One region of the Rhodococcus jostii RHA1 genome, then DNA from elsewhere that is predicted to be linked to it. Evidence: riboswitches for the same ligand, from Rfam matches in the RefSeq annotation. Region 1 holds a riboswitch; each other region holds the start of a gene.
The links. A riboswitch is a leader RNA that binds a small molecule or an ion and turns the genes downstream of it on or off. The one in region 1 is predicted to bind S-adenosylmethionine.
Positions count from the first base shown of each region.

Region 2: another riboswitch for S-adenosylmethionine. It lies ahead of RHA1_RS21365 (aminotransferase class V-fold PLP-dependent enzyme); the one in region 1 lies ahead of RHA1_RS53535 (putative leader peptide).
Region 3: another riboswitch for S-adenosylmethionine. It lies ahead of RHA1_RS30485 (bifunctional o-acetylhomoserine/o-acetylserine sulfhydrylase); the one in region 1 lies ahead of RHA1_RS53535 (putative leader peptide).

Region 1 covers NC_008268.1:2,364,959-2,368,228, forward strand. Annotated here, with positions in the region: gene RHA1_RS10890 (amino acid ABC transporter permease) at 1-842, opposite strand, end outside; gene RHA1_RS53535 (putative leader peptide) at 988-1,062, opposite strand; SAM riboswitch class I at 1,070-1,166, opposite strand; gene RHA1_RS10895 (sulfite exporter TauE/SafE family protein) at 1,379-2,146, shown strand; gene RHA1_RS10900 (HAD-IIA family hydrolase) at 2,223-3,014, shown strand; gene RHA1_RS10905 (LppA family lipoprotein) at 3,036-3,270, opposite strand, start outside.
Region 2 covers NC_008268.1:4,626,760-4,630,029, reverse strand. Annotated here, with positions in the region: gene RHA1_RS21370 (LLM class oxidoreductase) at 1-529, opposite strand, end outside; gene RHA1_RS53640 (putative leader peptide) at 579-647, opposite strand; gene RHA1_RS21365 (aminotransferase class V-fold PLP-dependent enzyme) at 676-1,971, opposite strand; SAM riboswitch class IV at 2,023-2,137, opposite strand; gene RHA1_RS21360 (MCE family protein) at 2,217-3,270, opposite strand, start outside.
Region 3 covers NC_008268.1:6,722,574-6,725,843, forward strand. Annotated here, with positions in the region: gene metX (homoserine O-acetyltransferase MetX) at 1-334, opposite strand, end outside; gene RHA1_RS30485 (bifunctional o-acetylhomoserine/o-acetylserine sulfhydrylase) at 331-1,614, opposite strand; SAM riboswitch class IV at 1,729-1,849, opposite strand; gene RHA1_RS30490 (NADP-dependent isocitrate dehydrogenase) at 2,124-3,270, shown strand, end outside.

The DNA of each region.
Region 1 (3,270 bases):
ATCGACAACAGCGTGGTCAGGATGATGTACCAGATCGTCGCGACCATCAGCAGTGGCACGACGCGGCCGTTGCGGCCGAAGATCACCTGAACCTGGTAGAACAATTCGGCAATTGCCATCGTCGACACGATCGAGGTGCCCTTGAACAGGCTGATCACCTCGTTCGCGGCGTTCGGCAGGATGCCGCGCATCGCCTGGGGCAGAACGATCTTGAAGAACTGACGTCGGCGCGGGATGCCCAGCGACTGCGCCGCTTCGATCTGCCCGTGGTCCACCGAGATGATGCCGGAGCGGATGATCTCGGCGGAGTACGCGGCCTGGTGCAGGGCCAGACCGATGACGGCGGCGGTGAAGCCGCTGATGACACCGTTGACCTCGAACGTGAAGAAGCCCGGACCGAACGGAATGCCCAGCGACAGAGTCTGATACAGGTACGTGATGTTGAACCAGAACAGAAGCTGCACGATCAGCGGAATCGACCGGAACGCCCAGATGTACACCCAGGCGATCACCTGCAGCACCGGGTTGTGCGACAAGCGGCTGACCGCCAGCACCACACCGAGTGCGAATCCGAGGATCGTCCCCCACAGTGTCAGCTTCACCGTCATCCACAGGGCCTGCAGCACGGAGCCGGCGGTGAAGTACTTGGCGAACGTCGCCCAGTCCCATCCCGGGTTGGTCGCGAGGCCGTGGACGAACTGGGCGAGCAGTACCAGCACGGCTGCGCTGACGACCCACCGCCACGGATGCCACCTCCGCGCCACTTCCAGCGCGGCGTCCCCGTCGCCGGAGGGCACTGAATCGAGGGGCGCGGCCGAACGCGCCCGGACGGGGGCGCTCACGCTCCCTCACCACTTACGACAGACATCACTGAGGCGGCCTTTCACCTGGAAACGGGACTGCAGGAGGGCGCGTCTTCCGCGGGATGCGGGCGCGCGTCAGGCACTCACCGGGCGAAATGCCCGGTGAGCGTGCTGTGAGACCTCGTCAACAGTGGCAGGAGGTGGTCCGGCACAGGTCGATGTGCCGTCTGCGCCACGCAGGGCGCGCGAGGTAGTTCATGTGCTGCCTTCCATCGATCCCGGCGGTAGCACCCGCACCCGAAAAATTCGGAAGGGTTGCTGCGACGTCAACGAGCCAGGTCTCTCGGTCGCTCTGGATGGTTGAAGCGAACACTAGCCGCATTCCCGAACCCCGTCAACACGGGGTATTTCCCTGCAACACAGGGAAAATGGTGCCGATCGCCCGCAAGAATCACCGTGCGCAGAAGTACTGACAGACGGAGATCCATGCGGTTGGATGATGCGTGCAGCCCTGTATCTCCGTGGTCGTGCGACCCGGCTGCCGGGCCTTCCGAGGCCCTTGTAACGTCGCCTCGGTGACACCACTCGAAGTCATCGCGATCCTGGTAGCCGGTGTAGGCGCGGGCGCGATCAACGCCATCGTCGGCAGCGGCACGCTCATCACCTTCCCCACCCTGGTGGCGTTCGGGTTCCCTCCGGTGACCGCCACGATGTCGAACGCGATCGGCCTGGTCGCCGGTGGCGTGTCCGGCACGTGGGGGTACCGGCGGGAACTGGCCGGGCAGGGGCCGCGGCTGCGGTGGCAGATCCCGGCGTCACTGTGCGGTGCGGTTCTCGGCTCGTGGCTACTGCTCCACCTACCCGAAACTGTGTTCGAACTCGTCGTCCCGGTGCTGCTGATCCTCGCCCTGATCCTGGTGGTGTTGCAGCCGAAGATTCAGGCCTGGGCGAAGCAGCGCGGCAGCCACGAGGCGGGGCTGAGCCCGGCGCGCCTCACCCTGCTGACCGTCGGGACGTTCGCCGTGGGAGTGTACGGCGGATACTTCACCGCCGCGCAGGGCATCCTGCTGATGGGTGTGATGGGCGCGATCCTGCCGGAGAGCCTGCAACGGATGAACGGCGCGAAGAACCTGCTCTCGCTCATCGTCAACGTCGTCGCCGCGACCGCGTACACGCTCGTGGCCTTCGACCGGATCAGCTGGGCGGCCGCCGGCCTGATCGCGGTGGGCTCGCTGCTCGGAGGCGTCCTCGGCGCCCGTTACGGCCGCAGGCTGTCGCCGACCGCATTGCGGGGAACCATCGTCGTCGTCGGCCTCATCGGTCTGTTCCGGCTGCTCGCATAGTCGCGCATGCACCCTCCCGCTCCCTCATACTGAGTCGGTGAGCAAAGACGTAGAGCACCCGGGCTGGACCTATCTGATGGACATGGACGGCGTTCTCGTCCACGAAGAGCACCTGGTCCCCGGGGCAGACCTGTTCCTGGCCGAACTCCGGGAGTCGGGTACCCCGTTCATCGTCCTCACCAACAATTCGATCAGGACTCCGCGCGATCTCCGCGCCCGTCTGCTCCGCACCGGCCTGGACATTCCCGAGGAATCGATCTGGACGTCCGCCCTGGCCACCGCGACGTTCCTGGCGAGCCAGCGACCCGGTGGCAGCGCCTACGTCGTCGGCGAATCCGGGCTCACCACCGCACTGCACGACATCGGGTACGTCCTCACCGACAACGATCCCGACTACGTGGTCCTCGGCGAGACCCGCACCTACTCCTTCGAGGCGATCACCACCGCAATTCGGTTGGTGGAGAAGGGCGCTCGCTTCATCGCCACCAACCCCGACCCCACCGGCCCGTCCCGGGAGGGTTCCCTTCCGGCCACCGGATCCGTTGCCGCACTGATCAGCAGGGCCACCGGTCGCGACCCGTACTACGTGGGCAAGCCGAATGCTCTGATGATGCGCTCGGCGCTGCGGGCCATCGGCGCGCACTCCGCGAACACGCTGATGATCGGCGACCGCATGGACACCGACATCGTCTGCGGGCTCGAGGCCGGGCTGCAGACCATCCTCGTCCTCACCGGAATTTCGACGCGGGATTCGGTGGAACTGTTCCCGTACCGTCCCACCGCGGTGCTCAAATCGGTCGGCGATCTGGTCGGCCGCACGTCGGATCCGTTCGGCGATGCGGCTCCGCCGCCCGTGAGTACTTCTTAACCGCGGGACGTTAACAAGTACTCACGGGTGGCGGCAGCCGGTGATGCCCCTGATCGTCGCTGCCCTGTACGTCCCGAACGTGATCCGGTTCCCGTCCCCACCGGCGAACGTCACGTCGTGATGTCCGGGTCGGTCGGCCTGCACGTCGAGCCGGTCCATTCCGGCGTCGGCGGTGATCGCACGGGCCGCGGCCAGCACGGCGGGCCAGTCGGCGTCGCGGATCGGGGTGTCGGACAGCAATACCGGCGTGGTGACG
Region 2 (3,270 bases), 2.3 Mb from region 1:
ACGGAAGGGTGCCGTCGACGAGCTGCTCCAGAACTCTGGGCAGCGACAGCGGCAGCACGGTCACACCGTCGGCGACGCCGGCCGCCTGGATGTCGGCGATGAGCCCGGCGAGGCCGACCGGAGTTCCGATGTACTGCAACGACACCGGAGCACGCGGCGCCTCCAGGGCGCTGTCGAGGAGGGCCAGCTCCTTGCGGGCGGCGCGGGCCTCTCCGGCGATGAGCACCTCGAGGTCCACCAGGACGGTGACGCTGTCGGGGTCGCGACCGTCGGCGACGAGTTCGGCGCGGATCCGCGCGCGTTCCTGCTGCGCCTCACGCAGATCGGAGGCCCGGATCCGGACGACGTTCGGCGGGAACGACGTGAGGTCGAGCTGATCCGTCGAGTCGGCGGTCAGGTCCACCCAGTAGTCCGCGCCGTTGATCGGCCGCGTGCCGGTGGCACCCTCGGCCGCCGGGTGGTGGCCGGAGCCGGTCAGTTCGACGGCGATGCGAAGGGGACGGGATACGAAGGCATTGTCTCGAGACATAGGGGTTCCTCGGGAATGACGTGTGAATGAAACAGAGCTGGAAGAACGGTCAGCTCGAACACATACCCGAGGCGGTTCGGCACAGATCGACATGCCGACGGCACCAGTGAGCAATCATTGTGCTCCCAGCCTGCGATGCCATGCCGTCATACTAGCGCGTCCCGCGAAAAACGCGTCTCCGGCACCGGATTCCACTGGCCGCTCTCCTTGGCGTAGGTCCAGCTCCGGCGGCCCGCCACCAGGGTGCGCACCGCGTCGACCAGCCGATCCACGTCCTCTGAGCAGCTTCCGAGACCCACACTCACCCGCACGGCGCCGTCGGGCCTGCCGAGGCGCCCCAGCAGCGGATGGGCGCAGAACCGCCCGTCGCGAACTCCGATTCCGTGTTCGGCGGAGAGGTAGGCGGCGATCTCTCCCGGCTCGAACCCGTCGATCGTGAACGTCACGATCCCCACGGTGTCGGGGGCGTCCGACCACAGCCGCAGGAATTCCAGGCCGTCGACGGAGCCGAGGCCGTCGAGGAGCCGGCCGGTGAGCGCGGCCTCGTGTGCGGCCACCGTGCCGAAGTCCAGCTCGGACAGTGCATCGCACGCGGCGGCGAGCGCCGCCGCGCCGAGCACGTTGGGGGTTCCCGCCTCGTGCCGGGCAGGGGCGGGCGCCCACTGGGTCGATTCGACGGTCACGTTCCGGACCGCCCCGCCGCCTGCGAGATAGGGCTCGGCGGCGTCCAGCCAGTCCCGGCGGCCCACCAGCACACCGGCACCGAAGGGGGCATACAGCTTGTGCCCGGAGAACGCGAGGTAGTCGACGCCCCACTCCTCGACGTCGATGCGCCGGTGCGGCGCGAGCTGAGCGGCGTCGACGAGAATCCGTGCGCCGCAACGATGCGCCACCTCGGCGAGGGCGGCGATCGGCAGAACCTCGCCGGTCACGTTGGATGCACCCGTCACCGCGAGCAGGGCGGTGGGCTTGGAGCACAGTTCGGCGACGAGCAGGCGGATAGTCTCCTCCAGCGCGTCCGCCGCCCTCACGACGCGAGAGTTCTTCCACGGCAGCAGGTTCGCGTGGTGCTCGATGTCGAGGACCACGGTGCTGCCGGGGACGCAGCCGGCGAGCAGATTCAGCGAGTCGGTCGTGTTCCGGGTGAAGACCACCACCTGGTCCTCACTCGCTCCGACGAATCGGGCGACCGAGTCGCGGGCCTTCTCGTAGCACTCGGTCGAGACCCGCGACGCGTAGCCGGCGCCGCGGTGCACGCTGGAGTACGTCGGGAGCAGTGCCCCGATCCGGTCGGTCACCTGCGCCAACGCCGGCGCACTGGCGGCGTAGTCGAAGTTGACGTAGGCACAGTCGCCTCCCTGAACGAGCGGAACCCGCAGGTCGGAGCCCGAAACCTGGGCTAGGGGGGCAACACACACGTCAGCGGTCAGTACAGCAGTCATCACGACATCCCTCGTAGTCAGGGACTCGTCGCAGGGTCGGTGCCCTCTCGGAGTCCGCGCTTGCCGGGTCCGGTATGGACCTCAGCCTGGTCGTCACCCGGAGCACCCCGCCGCGGTGGAGGGTTGCCGACCAGCTAGCCGGGGCTTGACGCTGGTACTCGTGACCTGTTTCGAAGATTGCAGGATCGACGCGCAGTTGTCAACCCGAAACCGGGAGGGCCGGGATCCGGGCCGCGGAACTCGCGTCAGTTGGGGGTCACCCCGAGGAGCGGGGCGAGCTGACTCGCAATCGGGTTGAGGTCCAGCTTGTTCGGGTCCTTCTTGGGCGTGGAGTCCCACGGCTGAACGGTGGCGGGGTCGCCGAACACGATCCGGTTCGCACTGCGGACGCCGGTGAGACTGCCCTGTGGGGCTTCGCAGGACGCGGCGGTGTTCTGCGGGAAGTCCTGCTGCGTGTCGTCGAAGTTCGGGTCGTTCCGCCTCATCTCCTGGAGGATCGCCTGGGTGCCCTCGTAGCCGACGGTGCACGACGGCGGATTGTTTGTCTCGGCCACCAGGCCCAGGTGCACGGTTCCGTCGTCGGGCGCAATGGTCGACGACGCCGCCGCCACCCCCGGCAGGTACACGAACAGGGTCTGCAGAGCCGTGGCCTGCACCGCGATCGTCTTCGCCGTGGCGGACAGGTTGGCGAGGTTCGTCGTGGCACCCGGTCCGGCCTCCGAGACGAGTTGTCCCACTTGATCGCTCGCCGGATTTCCGTTGTCGATCAGCCGCCGGACGTCCGGGTCGCTGCTGCGCAGCCGATCCGCGAGCGAGTCCAGGTCGGCACTGAAATCCTTGATCGCCGAGGACTGTTCGGACTGCGTGTCCAGCACGGTGCGACCGTTGCGCACCAGAGCCAACGTCCGGTCGAGCGATTCCGCGCCCGACGCCGACAGCCCCGACAACGAGTCCGCGAGCGACTGAAGGTCTTCGCCCTTGCCGTCGAACGCCGCGCCGAGTTCCGTCACGACGGTGTGGAGCGCGTCGATCGGCACGGATTCCGCCAATCCCTGTGTGCTGGCGAGCAATTCTTCGACGGGTACCGGCGTCGACGTGTCGGCGACGGCGATACGGGATCCGTCCGCGAGGAAGGGCTCGCGATCGGCGGCGGGCCGAAGGTCGACGTACTGCTCGCCGATCGCCGACCTGTTGGCCACGACGGCTTTCGCAGACGCGGGAATGTCGGGCGCGCTCGTGTCGATCCGCAGTTCGACGACGACGCCGTCCGGGGTCAGGGACAAGTCCCCGACGCGGCCG
Region 3 (3,270 bases), 4.4 Mb from region 1:
CGGGACCGGTGGTGCCGCGGCAGCCACCGAGGACGTTGGTCGCGATGACGCACCATTCGTCGGTGTCGATCGGCGCACCGGGACCGACCATCCCGGTCCACCAGCCGGGGGAGGGGTGTTCGTCGGTGACGGGTCCGGTGACGTGGGAGTCGCCGGTGAGGGCGTGCTCGACGAGCACCACGTTGTCCCGGTTCGGGGACAGCTCACCCCATCGCTGCACGGCGAGGGACACCGACGGGATCACTGTTCCGCTCTCGAGTTCGAGCGATCCGATGTCGATGGTGCCGAGACGTCCGTCCGCCACGGGCAGGTTCTGTACAGCGCTCACGGTCAAGATGCCGCCGCCGTGAGTCCGGTCTCGATATCGGCGATGATGTCGTCGATCCCTTCGATGCCTACAGCCAGGCGGACCAGTCCGGGGGTGACGCCGCTGGCGGCCTGCTCCTCGGGGGTCAGCTGGGAGTGTGTGGTGGACGCCGGGTGGATCACCAGCGAGCGGACGTCGCCGATGTTCGCGACGTGGCTGTGCAGGGTGAGCGCGTTGACGAACTTCTTGCCGGCGTCGATGCCGCCGGCGAGTTCGAACGTCACGATGGCGCCCGCACCCCGCGGCGCGATCTGCTTCGCCCGGTCGTGCCAGGGCGAGGACGGAAGCCCGGCGTATCCGACGGACACGACCTCCGGCCGCGCCTCCAGGTACTGGGCGACGGCGGTCGCGTTGGACACGTGCCGTTCCATCCGAAGGCTCAGCGTCTCGAGACCCTGGGCGATGAGGAACGCGTTGAACGGGGAGATCGCCGAGCCGAGGTCGCGGAGCAGCTGCACGCGCGCCTTGAGGGCGAACGCAGGCGGTCCGAGTTCGGAGTAGACGACGCCGTGGTAGCTCGGGTCCGGGGTGGTGAAGTTGCCGTGGCGGCCCTGGGTCCAGTCGAACGTGCCGCCGTCGACGATGACTCCGGCGATCGCCGTGCCGTGGCCACCGAGATACTTGGTGGCGGAGTGCACCACGATGTCCGCACCGTGCTCGAGGGGGCGGATCAGGTAGGGGGTGGCCACCGTGTTGTCGACGATCAGGGGGAGCCCGTGCTGATGTGCGATCCCGGAGATGCCCGGCAGGTCGAGGACGTCGTTGCGGGGGTTGGAGATGGTCTCGCCGTAGAACGCCTTAGTGTTGTCCCGGACCGCGTCCTTCCACTGCTCGAGGTCGTCGGGGTCCTCGACGAACGAGACCTCGATGCCGAGCTTGGGCAGCGTGTAGTGGAAGAGGTTGTAGGTGCCGCCGTACAGCCGCGGGCTGGAGACGATGTGGTCGCCCGCCTCGGCGAGGTTCAGGATCGCGATCGTCTCGGCGGCCTGTCCGGAGGACAGCAGCAGGGCGGCGACGCCGCCTTCGAGGGCGGCGATGCGCTGCTCGACCGCGTCCTGGGTGGGGTTCATGATGCGGGTGTAGATGTTGCCCGGCTCGGCCAGACCGAACAGCGCGGCAGCGTGATCGGTGCTGTCGAACGTGTACGAGGTGGTCTGGTAGATCGGCAGCGCCCGCGCCTTGGTGGTCGCGTCGGACGTCTGCCCGGCGTGGATCTGCTTGGTCTCGAACGACCAGTTCTCGGTCATGTGCTGTCTACTCCAGTGGTCTGACGAGGCGCGACAGAGTTGCTGGTTCGTTCGCGCGCAGGGCTTGTCTGGGGTCTATCTACGACAACAACACATCATGAACCTCCGATGTCGGACCCGCGCTTGTCACCCGACTGTTGTGTGAATCAGGAAACCAGGTCATCACCCGGGGCACCCCACCGCGGTGGAGGGTTGCCGGCCAGCTAGCCGGGGCTCGTTGCTGGCACTCATGACCTGGAGTGAATCTTAGCGGCTGGGGTGGAACGACCGGAAACGGCACCGATTCACGGCCACTAGCAGGGAAAAGTTACCCGCGAGTAGGGACGGCCTGCGTGCCCCACGTCTTGCGCGCGTGGCGCATAGCAGTACGCTTGTCTTGTTTACGTGCGGTCTCCCAGCGGCCGCTTCGACCGTTTACGTTTGAAAAGCGAACCGTTCGCGGACCCACTCACAAAGTGCGCCCGCAACCGTGTAACCAGGGAAACTTCCTAGGAGGACGCGAAGCACCCATGTCCAAAATCAAGGTTGAGGGCACCGTCGTCGAACTCGACGGCGACGAGATGACGCGCATTATCTGGCAGTTCATCAAAGACAAACTGATCCATCCTTACCTGGATGTGAATCTCGAGTACTACGACCTCGGCATCGAATACCGGGACGAGACCGACGACCAGGTGACCATCGACGCGGCCAACGCCATCAAGAAGCACGGCGTCGGCGTCAAGTGCGCGACCATCACCCCGGACGAGGCACGCGTCGAGGAGTTCGGTCTCAAGAAGATGTGGCGGTCGCCCAACGGCACCATCCGCAACATCCTCGGTGGGACGATCTTCCGCGCGCCGATCATCATCTCCAACGTTCCGCGACTGGTTCCGGGCTGGACCAAGCCGATCATCATCGGCCGTCACGCCTTCGGCGACCAGTACCGCGCCACCGACTTCAAGGTCCCCGGCCCCGGCAAGGTGATGATCACCTACACGCCCGAGGACGGCAGCGAGCCGATCGAGCACGAGCTGGTGAACTTCCCCGAGGGTGGCGGCGTCGTCCAGGGGCAGTACAACTTCACCAAGTCCATCGAGGACTTCGCGCGTGCCTCGCTCAACTACGGCCTGCAGCAGAACTACCCGGTGTACCTGTCGACCAAGAACACCATCCTCAAGGCGTACGACGGCGCGTTCAAGGACATCTTCCAGCACGTCTACGAGACCGAGTTCAAGTCGGAGTTCGACGCGGCAGGACTCACCTACGAGCACCGACTCATCGACGACATGGTCGCGTCGGCGCTCAAGTGGGAGGGCGGCTACGTCTGGGCCTGCAAGAACTACGACGGCGACGTCCAGTCGGACACCGTCGCGCAGGGCTTCGGGTCGCTCGGCCTCATGACCTCCGTGCTGCTGACCCCGGACGGAAAGACGTGTGAGGCCGAGGCCGCACACGGCACCGTGACGCGTCACTTCCGTCAGCACCAGCAGGGCAAGCCGACGTCCACCAACCCCATCGCGTCGATCTTCGCATGGACCCGTGGACTCGAGCACCGCGGCAAGCTGGACAACACCCCCGACGTCATCGGCTTCGCCCAGAAGCTCGAAGACGTGGTCATCAAGACCGTCGAGGGTGGCCAGATGACCAAGGACCTCGCGATGCTGGTCGGCGGCG